2 regions of the Massilia varians genome follow, and region 1 is predicted to be linked to the other one. Evidence: predicted binding sites of a transcription regulator. Region 1 holds the regulator's gene; the other holds the start of a gene.

Region 1 (7,368 bases):
TGGCCGGCTGGTGCTTCAGGGTGTTCAGGCCGTGGAAGTCGCCCACCACCGCCTGGATCGGCGCCACCAGCAGGATCATCCACATCGCCATCGACAGCATCTTGCGCACCGCCGGATTGTCGCGGCCCTTGAGCAGCTGCCAGGCCCCGGTGGCGCCGACGATCAGGGCCGTGGTGAGATAGGCGGCGATCACCATGTGCAGCAGCCGGTAGGGGAAGGAAGGATTGAAGACGATCGCCAGCCAGTCGGCCGGGACCATCCGGCCGCCCTCGATCGCATAGCCCTGCGGGGTCTGCATCCAGCTGTTGGCGGCCAGGATCCAGGTGGCCGAGATCAGGGTGCCGACCGCGACCGCGCAGGTGGCCCCGAAGTGCAGGCCCGGGCCGACGCGGGTCCAGCCGAACAGCATCACGCCCAGGAAGCCGGCTTCGAGGAAGAAGGCGGTCAGCACCTCGTAGGACAGGATCGGTCCCATGATGCTGCCGGCGAACTCGGACAGGTAGCCCCAGTTGGTGCCGATCTGGTAGGCCATCACGATGCCGGACACCACGCCCATGCCGAAGCAGACCGCGAAGATCTTGATCCAGTAGTGGTAGAGGTCGACGTAGACCTGGCGTCGCGTCCTCAGCCAGCACAGCTCGAGCACGGCCAGGTAGCTGGCCATGCCAATCGTTATCGCCGGAAACAGGATGTGGAAGGACATCGTGAACGCGAATTGCACACGCGCCAGATCCAAAGCGGACAAACCGAACATGCGGGCCCCTTTTGCTCGTCGACCTCCGTCGTGGTGTCCAGAATCTAGCATGCCAAAGGGGCGCGCACGCTTGGCGATGTTGATTTGATACGTCAAAACGCGGCTTCGGCGGCCGGCGAGTCGCTTGTTATCCATGCGCGAGCCGGGACTTGCTGTCGGTGTCGAAACCTTTCTCGAACACTGAAAACCTGGGGTCACTGATCCATATTAATGACCTGTCAGATCGGTCCTGCCGGCCCAATCCACTCGTCTATATTGGCTGACGATTCGAGCCCGGCTGCAGCCAAAATGCTGTGTACACGGCATGCTTGCGGACTCGCGATCCGGCGGCCCGGCCTCCGCCTTGTCCTGCGGCGGGCGGGCCATCCATCGATCGTCGATGTGAAAGGAGATGGTCATGATCCATCATCAGAACCACCCGGCGGCGGCGCGCGGCGCGGAGCGTGCCGGGGAAGCGGAGGTGCTGCTCGCTTCCTCGGCCATGCCGGCGAGCTTTCGCGAACTGCGCCAGGACGCCGATCCGGCCGCGGTCCGGCAGTTGTTCGGGGCCGCGGCCGCCCGCGCCGGCCAGTCCGAGCCCGAGCTGAGCGGCACCGGCTTCACCTACCGCCACGACTGGGGCGCACGGCGCGGACAGTGGGTCCTGCGGCTCGACTGGAACGTGATCCAGCCGCCCTCGCGGGTGCTGGTGGCGATCGGCGAAGGCGCGCCGGGCGGCCCGGCCGCCGGCAAGTTCATCGGCGCCGCCCGCTATACCGTGCACAACGTCGCCTCGCGCTGGAACGGCGTCGACATCTGGTCGACATCGCCTGGAGCAGCGACATCCCGCTCTACGCCGACTACCTGATCATCAACCCTTGAAGCGCACCAGGAGAATCCCATGGCACCAAACGATCGCCTCGACCAGGACGCCGCACTGCTGCTCGACCCCGGACCGGAGCGCGCCGACTCGTCGGACACCAAAGGCCCCTGGGCCGTCGCCGAAGCCACCGTCGGCACCGACGCCGTGCAGCCTGCGCTGCAGGGGACCGGCTTCACCTACCGCCACGACTGGGGCATGCGCCGCGGCGAATGGCTGCTGCGCCTCGGCTGGGACCTGATCCAGCCCGGCTCGCAGGTCTTCGTGGCCATCGGCGAAGGCGTGCCGGGCGGTCCGCCCGCCGGCAAGTTCATCGGCGCGGCCCGCTACACCGTCCACAACGTCGCGCCGCGTTCCAACGGCGTCGACATCTGGGTCAACATCGAGTGGAGCGCCGACATCTCGCTCTACGTCGATTACCTGATCGTCAATCCGCCCGCCGCGCCGCCCAGCCTACGCACGGTCTCGGTCACGGTGCACCGCCACAGCAGCGTAGCCCTGAGCGAAGCCGAGGCCGACCGGATCCTCGCCGACATGGGCACGATCCTCCAGAACGACGACAGCGGGCCGGACGTCGCGACCCCGGTCCGCTTCGTGCGCAACGGCGCGGTCCGGCTGCTACCGGCCAACGTCCCCGGGACCATCCAGACCTCGAGCGACCTGACTGCGCTCTTGAACGCCGGCAGCGGCGTCAAGGTCGTCCAGGCCATCCGCTGGTGCGGCGGCCCCGGTGACAGCATCATCGGCTGCGCCCCGGTCGGCAGCGCCTCGGTCAACGTGGCCGCGGTGCGCTTCACGGCCAACCAGGAAGGCCTGATCTGGGTGCACGAGTACGGCCACAACTGCGGCCTGAGCCACCGCACCGACGACCCGCGCGCGGTCATGTACCCGTCCGTCGGGGTCGACCACAACGTGGTCAACGCGGCGGAATCCTCGGCTTTCCTTTCGGGCCCGCTGAGCATCGGCGGCCAGGTGATGCCCGCCGGCGGCTGCTCCTGCGGCGCGGGCGGCATGGCGCTGCCCGCCGATGTGCGCGACTTCGTCTCCCGGCACTGGGTGGAAGGCGTGCCCTGGGAGCTGGCCTCGCAGTACGGCGAGAAGGACGCCCGCCTGCTGCTCGAGTGGCTGGTGGACGAACCGGAACGGCACGAGGAGTTCCTGACCCAGATCGTGGCCACCCTCGGCTACATCGGCAGCGAGATCGCAGTCCAGCCGATGATCGACTTCATCGAGCAGCCGCGCGCCGGTCGCGCCGTGTTCAATGCCAAGAACACGGCCCTGCTGCGTCTCGGCGACCTGGCCAACCGCTCCGGCAGCCGGGCGGCGCTCGACTACCTGGCGCGGGTCGCGGGCGACATGGGCCTGGCGCGCACGCTGGCGGCGCCCCAGGCCACCGCGGAGCTGCAGGCGGCCAAGGCGCAGCATGAGGTGGTGGCGCCGAGCCTCGACACCCTGGCCGCCGAGCTCGCGGTGTCGGCCACCTTCGGGCTGGCGCTGGCCGGCACCGCGCAGGCGCAGCAGGCCGTGGAAGCGCTCAAGGGAGATGCCGACGCCTTCGCCAGCGTGAATCAGGCGGCGCTGGAAGCGGCCGGGATCGCCGCGACCGTGCAGGCCAAGGGACGGCAGGAGTACTACAGGATGAAGGCGCAACACCGGCATCACCTGTAACAGGCTTGCGGTAGGGAAATAAAACCCGCGGACGCGGCCTTTGTCTATAATGGCCGCGTCAGCATTTTCGTTTTCCTGCCATGAACCAACCCATCTCGCTTCCGGGCGAAGCGCCGGTCATCCAGGCCCTCAAGGCCAGCTGCAGCGCCTGCAGCATGCACCAGCTGTGCCTGCCGATGGGGCTCGAGGATGCCGACATCAACCGCCTCGACCAGATCATCGGCCGCCGCCGCCGCCTCGCGCGCGACGAGCGCCTGTACGCCATGGGCGAACCCTTCCGCAACCTGTACGCGGTGCGCTTCGGCCATTTCAAGACCTACCAGGTGAACGCCGCCGGCGAAGCCCAGATCACCGGCTTCCAGATGGCCGGCGAGCTGCTGGGCATGGACGCCATCAGCGGCACCCACCACTGCGACGCCGTGGCCCTCGAGGACAGCGAGGTGTGCGAGATCCCGTTCGCGCGCCTCGAAGAGCTGTTCGGCCACGTCCCCGCCCTGCTGCGCCACTTCCACCGCATCATGAGCCAGGAGATCACGCGCGAGCAGAACGTCATGCTGCTGCTCGGCAATATGCGTGCGGAGCAGCGCTTCGCCGTGTTCCTGGTCAACCTGTCGGCACGCTACGCGGCGCGCGGCTATTCGCCGACCAGCTTCCAGCTGCGCATGTCGCGCGAGGACATCGGCAACTACCTCGGGCTCACCATCGAAAGCATCAGCCGCCTGCTGTCGCGCTTCAAGAAGCAGGGCTGGCTGCAGGTGGACAAGCGCGAGGTCACCCTGCTCGATCCGGCCAGGCTCAAGGCGCTGGCCGCCGGCACCGAGGTCTGCAGCCCGATGGGCTAGGATTGCCCAGGATGGCCGCCCTGCCGCCCGCCCCGCATCTGGATCTGCACCTGCGCAGCTATGGCGCCGCCCGTAGCGCGGACCGCCACGAGTTCGGCCAGCTGGTGCTGCCCGTGAGCGGCGAAGTCGCGCTCGAGATCGAAGGCCGCCAGGCCCGGCTCGATCCGCTGCGCGTGGCGGTGGTGGCGCCGCGCGCCTGGCACTCGCAGTGCAGTGCGGTCGCCAACCAGTCGCTGATCGTCGACCTGGGCCCGGAAACCTTCGCCGCGGGGCCCTGGCAGCGCCTGCTCGAGCAGCCCTTCGGCGCCATCGGTCCGGCCGCCCGCAAGCTGGTCGAATTCATGGGCATCCTGGCCGCCACCCGGCCCCCCGCCCCTTCCATGCTGGCCGGCTGGACGCCGCTGCTGCTCGACACCCTGGCGCTGGGCGCGCCCGCACCGCGCTCGCGCCTGGCCGCCCTGCGGGCCCGCATCGAGGCCGAACCCGGCCTGCCGTGGACCACCGAGGCCATGGCGCGCGTGGCCGGCCTGAGCGTGAGCCGCGTGCATGCCCTGTTTCGTGAGGAGCACGACAGCACGCCCCACGACTGGCTGCTGGACTGCCGCCTGCGCTACGCCTGCGAACGGCTGCGTGCCAGCAAGCGCCCGGTGGCCGAAATCGCGCTGGCGGCCGGCTTTTCCGAGCAGAGCGCCTTGACGCGCGCGATGCGCCGGGCGATGGACAGCACGCCCGCCGCCTACCGGCGCGCGTATCGAGAGAATCTGTCAAAGATCCAGTAGCGGCGGTCAAGAAGCGCGCCGGCATCCGGCCGACAATCTCCCTTCCCACGGAGATCGGCCATGCTGTCACAGATACACACCAGAACCCATACCACGCAACTCGGCATCGGCGCCGGCATCGCCGCGGGCGCCTTCTGGGGCCTGGTGTTCCTTGCCCCGGAGCTGGCGCCCGGCTTCTCGCCGCTGCAGCTGTCGGCGGGCCGCTACCTCGCCTACGGCCTGGTCGCCGCCCTCCTCGTCGCCCGCGCCTGGCCGCGGCTCAGGCGGCGCCTGACCCCGGCCGACTGGCGCGGCCTGGCCTGGCTCAGCCTGGCGGGCAACATCGTCTACTACCTGTTCCTGGCCCAGGCCGTGCAGTTGGGGGGCGTGGCCATGACCTCGATCGTGATCGGGCTGCTGCCGATCACCGTGACGCTGGCGGGCCTGCGCGAACCCGACGCGGTGCCCTTGCGGCGTCTGGCGCCTTCGCTGCTGCTGGGCGGGGCCGGCCTGGCCTGCATCAGCCGGGACGCGCTGGCTTGCCTGGATGGCGGCGCGATCACCGGGCTGTTGTCGGCGGTCGGCGCGCTGCTGTCGTGGACCTTCTATGCGGTCGCCAACCGGCGCTGGCTGGCGCGCCTCGAGGGCATCTCGGCCAAGGAATGGAGCCTGCTGGTGGGGGTGATGACGGGCGCCCAGGCCCTGCTGCTGGCGGCACCGGCCTTCGCGGTCGGCGCCACGCCGCACACGGGCCCCGAGTGGCTGCGCTTCCTGGGCCTGGTGACGGCGGTCGGGATCCTCTGTTCCGTGGTCGGCAACGCCCTGTGGAACCACGCCAGCCGCGCCCTGCCGATGGCCCTGATGGGCCAGATGATCGTGTTCGAGACCGTGTTCGCCTCGCTCTACGGCTTCCTGTGGGAGGCGCGCTGGCCGAGCGGGCTGGAGGCGGCGGCGCTGGTGTTCCTGGCCTCGGGCGTGGCGTCCTGCGCGGCCGTCCACCGTACTTAAATGTCGAGGACGAGATCGGGGCGGAATGCTTCCTGCTCGCCCTTGCTGAGATAGCCGAGCGGATTGGCCAGCACGCGGCAGGACCACGGCCGGCCGGCCTCGATGCCGCTGACCACGTAGTCGTTGGCGCAGTGCAGGTGGCCGTGGATCCAGACGTCGGCCTGCGGAAACAAGCCGTCGAGCCCATTGCAGAAGCCCGCGGTGCCGGGCGTCAGGCCATAGCGCGGGTCGGCGCTTTGCAGGCTGGGGGCGAAGTGGGTCACCACCACCGTGCTGCCGTCGAAGGGCGTCGCCAGCGCGCCGCGCAGCCAGTCCTGGCAGTCCAGCGCCATCGCGCGGATGCCCTCGGCCAGCACCTTCTCGCCGTTCTTCAGGGTGGTGTTCTTCGACAGGTACCAGTTGGCGGCGCGGAAGGCCTTCTCGCGTTTCTGCAGCTGCTTGGTCAGCTCCTGCTCGCGCAGCGCCAGCGCGTCGAAGTCGCTCCACAGGGTGGTGCCGATGAAGCGGACGCTCCCGATGACGAGCGTCTCGCGGTCCAGCCATTCGATGCCCAGGCGCGCGCAGCTGGCGCGCAGGCGCGCGTAGGCTTCGTCGTATTCCAGGCCATCGAATTCGTGGTTGCCGGGGATGTACAAGACACGCGCCGCGGGGGCGCCGGGCCGCAGCGGCGAGAAGCGTTCGAGTCCGAAATCCGTGTCGGTCAGACGCGACCCGGCCTGGTAGGAGCCGATGTCGCCGGCCAGGACGACGATGTCGGTGTCGCCGCGGATCTGCGGAATGAAACCCGCGTAGCGTTCGAGGTGCAGGTCGGAGAAAATCTGGATGCGCATGGTCGGCGCAGTATAGCGGTTTCCACCACCCCGCGCCGCCTCAGAAGCTGATGCGCACGTAGGGCGCGCTGTGCTTTGCCGCGCCGTGGTGCACCGCTTCGATGTTGTTGCCGTCCGGGTCGAGCACGAAGGCGCCGTAGTAGCCCGGATGGTAGGCGCGCTCGCCCGGGCGCCCGTTGTCCCTGCCGCCGGCGGCCAGGGCCGGGAAATAAAAGGCGTCCACCATCTTGCGGTCGCGCGCCTGGAAGGCCAGGTGGTGGCGGCCGGTGAGCACGCCTTGGGCGGCCTGGCTGTCGCGGCTGGAGATGAACAGTTCGTCGGCCCAGAAATAATCGCTACCTGCACCGCCGAGCGGGATGCCGAGCACCTCGAATACGGCGCCGTAGAACCGGCGCGATGCGGGCAGGTCCCTGACCACCAGCTGGATGTGGTCGATCAGCCTGCCGCGGTAGATCTCGTTTGTTTCCATGCTGCGCTCCTGCGAAAGAAGGTCATGAAAGACGGCGTGTGCGCGAGCAGTGTAGGAGCAAAACAGCGCACCGGCAAGCGCGCCAGTCGCTACGACAAGGGCGGCAGGTCGCCGCGTGCGGTGCGTTCCAGCATCCGCAAGGTGTCGCGCTCGATCCGAACGGCCGGGACGTGGCGCAGC
Region 2 (7,368 bases), 2.1 Mb from region 1:
GGCTGCAGGCGCGTCCGATGAAAGGCACCGCGCCGGCCAGCGGTGACGATGCGGTCGACCAGGAGCGCTCCCAGGCCCTCGCTCTGGACACCAAGAACCGCGCCGAGAACCTGATGATCGTCGACCTGCTGCGCAACGACCTGGGACGGGTAGCCGTCACCGGCAGCGTCGAGGTACCGGCGCTGTTCGAGGTGCGCCGCTATGGCAGCGTGCTGCAGATGACCTCGACCGTGCAGGCGCGCCTGCGCGAGGATGCCTCACTGGAGGAAGTATTCGCCGCGCTCTACCCCTGCGGCTCGATCACCGGGGCGCCGAAGCGCCGCAGCATGGAGATCATCCATGAACTGGAGCCGAGCGCGCGCGGCATCTATACCGGCGCGATCGGCTGGTTCGATCCGCCGGCGGCGGGTAGCGCCAGGGACTTTGGCGACTTCTGCCTGTCGGTCCCGATCCGCACCCTGGCGCTGGGCGCACCGGAGGGCGGCACCCGCAAGGGCGAACTGGGCGTCGGCGCCGGTATCGTGTACGACAGCGATGCCGCCTCCGAGTACGCCGAATGCCGGCTCAAGGCGCGCTTCCTCACCGGCCTGCCCAACGAATTCGAGATCTTCGAGACCCTGCGCGCTTCCTGGGACGACGGCTGCCGCCACGTCGAGCAGCACCTCGACCGCCTGGCCGCCTCCTGCCGCTACTTCGGCTATCCGTTCGACTATGGGGCCGCGCGCGCGGCCCTGAACGAGGCCTGCCTGGCCCTGCCCCACGGCCAGCTGCACCGGCTGCGCCTGGCGGTGGCCCCCGACGGCGCGCTGGCCGTGCAGGCGGCGCCGCTGGCGCCCCTGGGCGAACCGGTGGCGCTGCTGCTGGCGCAGGAAACGACCCATTCGGGCGACGTCTTCCTGCGCCACAAGACGAGCGTGCGCGGCCGCTACGACGCGGCCTGGCGCGCCGCCGAGGCGCAAGGCGCGTTTGACGCCCTGTTCTTCAACGAGCGCGGGGAACTGACGGAAGGGGGACGCAGCAACGTGTTCCTGCGTGTCGGCAGCGAGTGGATCACGCCGCCCGTGTCGAGCGGCCTGCTGCCGGGCGTGATGCGGAGCATCCTGTTGCAGGCGCCGGCCTGGAACGCGAGCGAGCGCGTGATCACGCGCGCGATGCTGGCGGAGGCGGACGACATCGTCGTCTGCAATGCGCTGCGCGGGCCGCTGCGGGCGGTCCTGCTGGACGACCCGCTGGGCTGATCAGAACTTGTAGCCGAGGCCGAGGCCGAACAGCACCGGATCGACCTTGACCACGCTTGCCTTCGCGCCGCCGACCATCACGTCGCTGCGGATGTTCACTTTCTTCACGTCGAGGTTGAGCGACCAGCGCGCATCGAGGCGGACGTCCACGCCGGCCTGCAGGGCCAGGCCCCAGCTGTCCTGTTCAAGGTCGCCCGCGCCGCCCAGCAGTTTCACGCGCGAGATGCGCGTATAGTTGAGGCCGGCGCCTAAGTAAGGACTCACTGTCGCCTGGGGCGCGAAGTGGTACTGGGCCGTCAGGGTCGGCGGCAGGTGGCGGAAGCTGCCGATGCGGGCGCTGTCCAGGGTGACCGCGTGCTTCTGTGGATAAGTCAGGATCAGCTCGGCCGCCAGGTGCGGCGTGAAGAAGTAGGAGATGTCGACTTCGGGGATGGTCTTGCTGGCTACGTGGATGCGGTCCGCGGCGCCGGTCCCGGCCAGGGGCGCGGATTGATTCGCCGGATCGATGTGGACGGCGCGCGCACGCACCAACCAGTTGCTGTCCTGTGCCAGGGCCTGGCTGCCGGCGAGCGCGAGCGACATAGCCAGCAGATGCTTCAACAAGCTATTCATTTTTTTTCTTCCTTTCGTCATGGTGACGAAAGGAAGAATATTGATGCAGCGCAAAAAAATCGTTGATCTGGATCAAAATAACCACATTGATATTGTGGTTATTGGCTCTCGGCTCACATGGCGAGCGCTTGCTCGATCTTGCCGACCAGGGCCGGATCTTCCGGCGTCACCTTGCTCGGGAAGTGGTCGATGACCTTGCCGTCGCGGCCGATCAGATACTTGGTGAAGTTCCACTTCGGCGCCTGGCCGGTGGCCTTGGCAAGGCTGGCGTGCAGCGGATTGGCTTCCGGGCCGGTGACCGAGCTCTTGGCGAACATCGGGAACTTGACCCCGTAGGTATTGAAGCAGAAGTCGGCGATCTCCTTGGAATTGCCCGGCTCCTGCTTGCCGAAGTCGTTCGAAGGGAAGCCCAGGACCACCAGTCCGCGCCCGCCGTACTTCGCGTACAGCTTCTCCAGTCCTTCGTACTGCTTGGTGAAGCCGCAGTAGCTGGCCGTGTTCACCACCAGCACCACCTTGCCGGCGTACTGGCACAGGTCCTGCGGGGCGTCGTCCTGCAGGCGCTTGAAATTTTGCTTGAGGATGGCCGGGCAGCTCATCGGCATGCGCGCGGCAGCCGGGGCGCCCGGCGCGGACGTGGCCTGTGCGGCGGCAGGCAGGGAGACGCTGGCTGCGGCAAGGGCAGCGAACAGCAGGGCGGTGGTCTTGATCATGGCGGGGAGTTCCCTGGTTGGTGATGCCACGATTGTAACGCAGCCGCCCCCTGTAAAGATCGCCGCCCGCCCGCGGCGCCCGGACGATATCCGTTCAGCCCGCGTTCAGGCTGCGGTGTTCGATCTTGATGCAGTGGTTCATGACGACGTCGAGGCCGGCGGCGCGCGCCAGATCGGCGGCAGCCTGGTTCTCGATGTCCAGCTGCATCCACAGGCAGCCGGCGCGCACGGCGATCGCTTCGCGCGCGATCGGCGGGATGTCCTCGGACTTGCGGAAGCAGTCGACGATGTCGATCCGCTGGCCGCTGCCGGCGAGGGCGTCGGCGGCCTCCTGCAGCGTGGCGACTACCTGTTCGCCCAGGATGGTCTGGCCGGCATAGCTCGGGTTCACCGGCACGATGCGGTAGCCGTGCTCCTGCAGGTAGGCCGCCACCTCGTGGCTGGCGCGGTCGGGTTTGTTCGACAGGCCGATGATGGCGATGGTCTTGCTGTCGTTGAGGATCTGGGCAATGCTTCTCATGGTGGCTTGGCTCGGTATGGATTCGGCTTCTAGCTTATCAGATTCGCATCGCTGCTGGCGTCGCGGGCGCAAACGTGAAAAGATGCGGACACTGTCGATTTCCATGCCCAACATGCGCCTTACCGCCCTTTCCCTGCTCGCCGCCCTGCTTCTCTCGCTGCCCGCCCACGCGGCCGAACCGCTGGCTGCGGTCGAACGCGCCATCGTCCCCGTCGCCGCCTGGGGCGGCACCCCGGCCGACGCGGCCAAGGCGCGCCGCCACACCATCAGCCAGATCACCCTGCATCACCAGGGCGAGCCCTTCAAGCCGGGCACCGATCCGCAAGCCTACCTGCGGCGCCTGCAGTCGTGGTCGCGCAGCAGCAAGGGCTGGCTCGACATCCCCTACCACTACGTCATCGACCTCGACGGCCGCATCTACGAGGCGCGCAACATCGACTTCGCGGGCGATACCAATACCGAATACGACCCGAGCGGCCACGCCCTGATCGAGGTGGTCGGCAACTTCGAGGAAGTGGAGCCGAACCAGCAGCAGTTGGAGGCCGTGGTCGACCTGATGGCGCTGCTGGCGGCCAGGTACAAGGTCTCGCTGGACGATATCAAGAGCCACCGCGACTATTCAAGCAAGACCGTGTGTCCCGGTGCGAACCTGTACCGCTACGTGAAAGAGAATTGGTTCCGCCACAAGGTGGCGCTGCGCCTGGCGGGTGAGCAAGCTGCGAAACCGTAGGGTGGACGGCTCCGCCGTCCGCGCGTTCAACCGGCATTGGAATAGCTGTACAGGCAGCATTGTCCAAGTTTGAACGCGCGTGCGGCACAGCCGCACACCCTACGAAAATCAGAGTTTGCGCGCCGGGATGCTGCGCCCGCCCTGCTTCAGCACCAGGCCCTGTCCGGCCGCCGGCTCGAAACTGATTTCGGCATCGACGTCGTTCGAGAAGAACACGGTTTCGCTCATCGGGAAGATTTCCAGCTTCGGCTGCCCGGTGGCCTGGGCAAAATAGCGCTCGCCCTCGCGGCTCAGCTCCATCACGAAGCCCGGACGCAGTTCATACCGGCCGACGCGGGCATCGAAGGCCGCGCTGGCGATCTTCACCGCCTTGCGGCCGGCCGGTGCGTCGCCGATACGCTGATTGACCAGCGCGTTGCCATCCTGGTGCAAGGTCACTGCCGTCACCTTGCCGCCCGCGTCACGCTGGAATTCGAACCAGTCGAGGCCTCCCGGCACGAAGAAGCTGTTGTCCGACGCGGCCTTCAGCGCTACCGGCGGCCGGCCGCTGCGCTGCATCACCAGGCCATCGGTGCTGCGGCGGAACACACGCTGCACGCCCTTCTCGACCTCATAGGTGCCGGTGACCGCGTCGAGCGCCGCGCCATCCAGCGCCACCTCCTTGAACTCGCGGTAAGGCTTGCCGATGGCGATGCCGGCCGCCTTGCGCGCGATCAGGGCCGGATTGGCCGGACCGCTGTCGCTGTTGGTCAGCACCGCGACATACACCTTCTGATCCGGGAAGCGCAGCGCATGCGTCGAGAAGCCGTTGATGCCGCCGCCATGGCCAATCGCGGTCTCGCCCTGCACCTTGCCGACCTCCCAGCCATAGCCGTAGCCGGTGGCCTTGCCATCGCTCAGGCGGTACGAAGTGAACGCTCGCTGCCAGCTGGAGGGCTTGAGCAGGCGGCCCGCGGCGATCGCTGCATCCCAGCGCGCCAGGTCGTCCACCGTGGACACCAGCGAGCCGGCCGCATAGGGCTGGGTCATGCTGAGCGGCGCGGCGGCGCCATAGCCCTGCTCGGCGCGGCTGTGGCCGGCCGCCACCGGCGCCTTGCTGGTCTTGACGCCTTCGTAATAGGTGTCGCGCATGCCGAGCGGCTTGAAGAGGCGCTGTTCCAGGAAGCTGGCGTAGCTCTGGCCCGAGATCTTCTCGATGATCGCGCCGAGCAGGAAGTAACCCGAGTTGTTGTAGCGGTACTGGCTGCCCGGTTCGAACTCGAGCGGATCGTTCTTGAACGTGTCGATCATCCGGGCCACGCTGATGTCCTGCGCCATGTTGAGCATGTAGCCCGGCTTGCCGGTATAGCTGGGGATGCCCGAGGTATGCGTCAACAGGTGCTCGATCGTGATCTTCTTTCCCTTGGCCGGGTAGTCCGGCAGGTGCTTCGTGATGTCGTCGTCCAGCGACAGCTTGCCATCCTCCGCCAGCATCAGGATGGCGGTCGCGGTGAACTGCTTGGTGATGGAGCCGAGGCGCAGCACCATCTCCGGGCGCATCTTCACGCCTTTCGCGGTATCGGCCATGCCGTAGGCGCGGCGCAGCACGGGCTTGCCGTCCTTGACCACGATGACGGTGGCGCCCGGCGCATCGGCCTGGAAATACGGCGCGATCGACGCATCGATGCGGCTGGCCAGGTCCTGCTCCGCGGTCGCGGAGGTGACGGCATCCCGGGCCAAGGCAGCCTGTGGATGGCACAGCAGCAGCACGGCGGCGCAGATGGCGGTACGAAGCAGCATGGTCGGTCCCTTTCCCTGTTGTAGTGGTGTGAAAAGCATAAGCCCGGCTTGCCTGGACGGCAAACGCCGGGCGACAAACGGCCGTTTAGTCGGCCCAGGCGGTCAAATCCGGCGACCGGTGAAGTTGCGGCCGCCCTGCTGGAAGCGCAGGCTCTGGCCGTCGAAACTGAGCTCGGCATCGACGTCGCGCGCGAAGAAGCGGGTTTCGCTCAGCGGGAAGATTTCGAGCCGGCGCTGGCCGGTCGGCTGCACGAAGTAGCGGCTGCCCTCGCGCCTCACCTCGAACACCATGCCGGGCTGGATCTCGTAGCGGCCGGCGTGCGCGTCAAAAGCGGCGTCGGCGATCTTCGCCACGATCCGCGGCGGCGGCGCCGCGCCGCTGCGCAGGTGATCCAGCGCCCTGCCGTCCTGGTGGTAGGTCACGCCCGTGACCTTGCCACCGCCATCGCGCTGGAACACCAACCAGTCCACCGTATCCGGCACGAAGAATGCGTCGGCCGACATGGCTTTCAAGACCAGCGGCCCGCGGCCGGTGCGCAGCAAGGACAGGAACTCGCCGTCGCGGCGGAATACCCGCTGCGTATCCTTGTCGAGGCTGTACACGCCCGCCACCGCGTCCAAGGCCGCGGGGTCAACAGGTGCTCGATGGTGATTTTCTTGCCCTGGGTCGGGTAGTCCGGCAGGTACTTGCCGATCTCGTCCTCGACCGAGAGCTTGCCTTCGTCCGCCAGCAGCAGGATGGCGGTGGCGGTGAACTGCTTGGTCATCGAACCGATGCGCATGGCCATCTCGGGCGCCATGTTCACGCCTTTGACGGTGTCGGCCATGCCGTAGGCGCGGCGCAGGACGGTCTGGCCGTCCTTCACGACCAGGACGATGCCGCCGGGTGCATCGAGAGGGAAATAGGGAGCGACGGTGGCGTGCAGGCGGAAGGACAGGTCCTCGAGGGCGCGCTTGGTGAGCGGCTTGCCCGGGCTTGGATCGGCGGCGACAGCGGCAAGCGGCTGGCACAGGAGCAGCGCGGCGGCGCAAAGCGCGGTACGGATGAACATGGTCGGCATTCCTTGTTGTTGTGGAGTGCCGTGACTGTACGTACGATGCCGGGCCTGCCGCAATCGGCAACCGATTAGTGGTCGTTCGGATGGGTCGAGTGGTGGCTATGCGGGGGCGAACGGGAGCGCCCCGGCAGGCTTCAAGGCAGGCGGGCGGCGAGCAACAGCCAGATCACGCTCATCACGAGGATGCCGGTGACGGTGACGCAGGTACCAGTGAAGAACAGGGCCGACAACACCGTGGCCGACAGCACGCGCTCGAACAGGAAGCCGAGTGCGAAGTCGAAGGTGGCCAGCACCGACCAGCGCCGCATGTAGACCGGCAGGTAGCGGCTCATGCGCCGGTTGTGCTCGCGCGCGGCGTGCCGCTCATACAGGTTGCGCGCCCTGCTGACGTCGCGGAACAGCCAGTCGAAGAACAGGAAGCGGTACAGGGTGCGGCCGAAGCAATCTTCCTGCGGCGCGGGGCTGTCGTCGTCTTGTGGTGGAGAACTGGCCATGGTCGGCTCGGCGCTGGTAGTTCGGGGAATGAATCATCCTAAGTTGGAAACGGCCAGCCATCAGTGCGCCATGCAACCTTGCGTCGCCCGCTCCCGCGCTGCGGCTTTTGCGCAACGGCCGCGGCATGCGTGCGCCCTTCCTGAACACCCGGCCTATACTGGTTCGGCTACATCTTCGGGAGCGCATCATGCACCTCATCAGGCTGCTGTGCCCGGTCCTGCTT

What was found. The regulator FNR, encoded in region 1, switches genes on or off when oxygen is low (the NO sensors DNR and NnrR bind a similar motif). The targets are predictions, from matches to a motif close to TTGATNNNNATCAA.
Region 2: a site for FNR is predicted at 1,913-1,926, ahead of MasN3_RS01445 (OmpW/AlkL family protein). Genes of this name have one in related genera too.

What each region holds. Positions count from the first base shown of each region.
Region 1 covers NZ_AP026966.1:3,733,525-3,740,892, forward strand. Annotated here, with positions in the region: gene MasN3_RS16765 (cytochrome ubiquinol oxidase subunit I) at 1-754, opposite strand, end outside; gene MasN3_RS16770 (hypothetical protein) at 1,152-1,601, shown strand; gene MasN3_RS16775 (hypothetical protein) at 1,635-3,281, shown strand; gene fnr (fumarate/nitrate reduction transcriptional regulator Fnr) at 3,362-4,123, shown strand; gene MasN3_RS16785 (helix-turn-helix transcriptional regulator) at 4,135-4,902, shown strand; gene MasN3_RS16790 (DMT family transporter) at 4,963-5,889, shown strand; gene MasN3_RS16795 (metallophosphoesterase) at 5,886-6,719, opposite strand; gene MasN3_RS16800 (VOC family protein) at 6,760-7,188, opposite strand; gene MasN3_RS16805 (hypothetical protein) at 7,278-7,368, opposite strand, start outside.
Region 2 covers NZ_AP026966.1:304,694-312,061, reverse strand. Annotated here, with positions in the region: gene pabB (aminodeoxychorismate synthase component I) at 1-1,238, shown strand, start outside; gene MasN3_RS01445 (OmpW/AlkL family protein) at 1,239-1,850, opposite strand; gene MasN3_RS01440 (glutathione peroxidase) at 1,964-2,563, opposite strand; gene MasN3_RS01435 (CoA-binding protein) at 2,658-3,083, opposite strand; gene MasN3_RS01430 (peptidoglycan recognition protein family protein) at 3,187-3,813, shown strand; gene MasN3_RS01425 (serine hydrolase) at 3,922-5,592, opposite strand; gene MasN3_RS01420 (DUF3471 domain-containing protein) at 5,695-6,096, opposite strand; gene MasN3_RS01415 (serine hydrolase domain-containing protein) at 6,102-6,644, opposite strand; gene MasN3_RS01410 (hypothetical protein) at 6,785-7,144, opposite strand; gene MasN3_RS01405 (hypothetical protein) at 7,333-7,368, shown strand, end outside.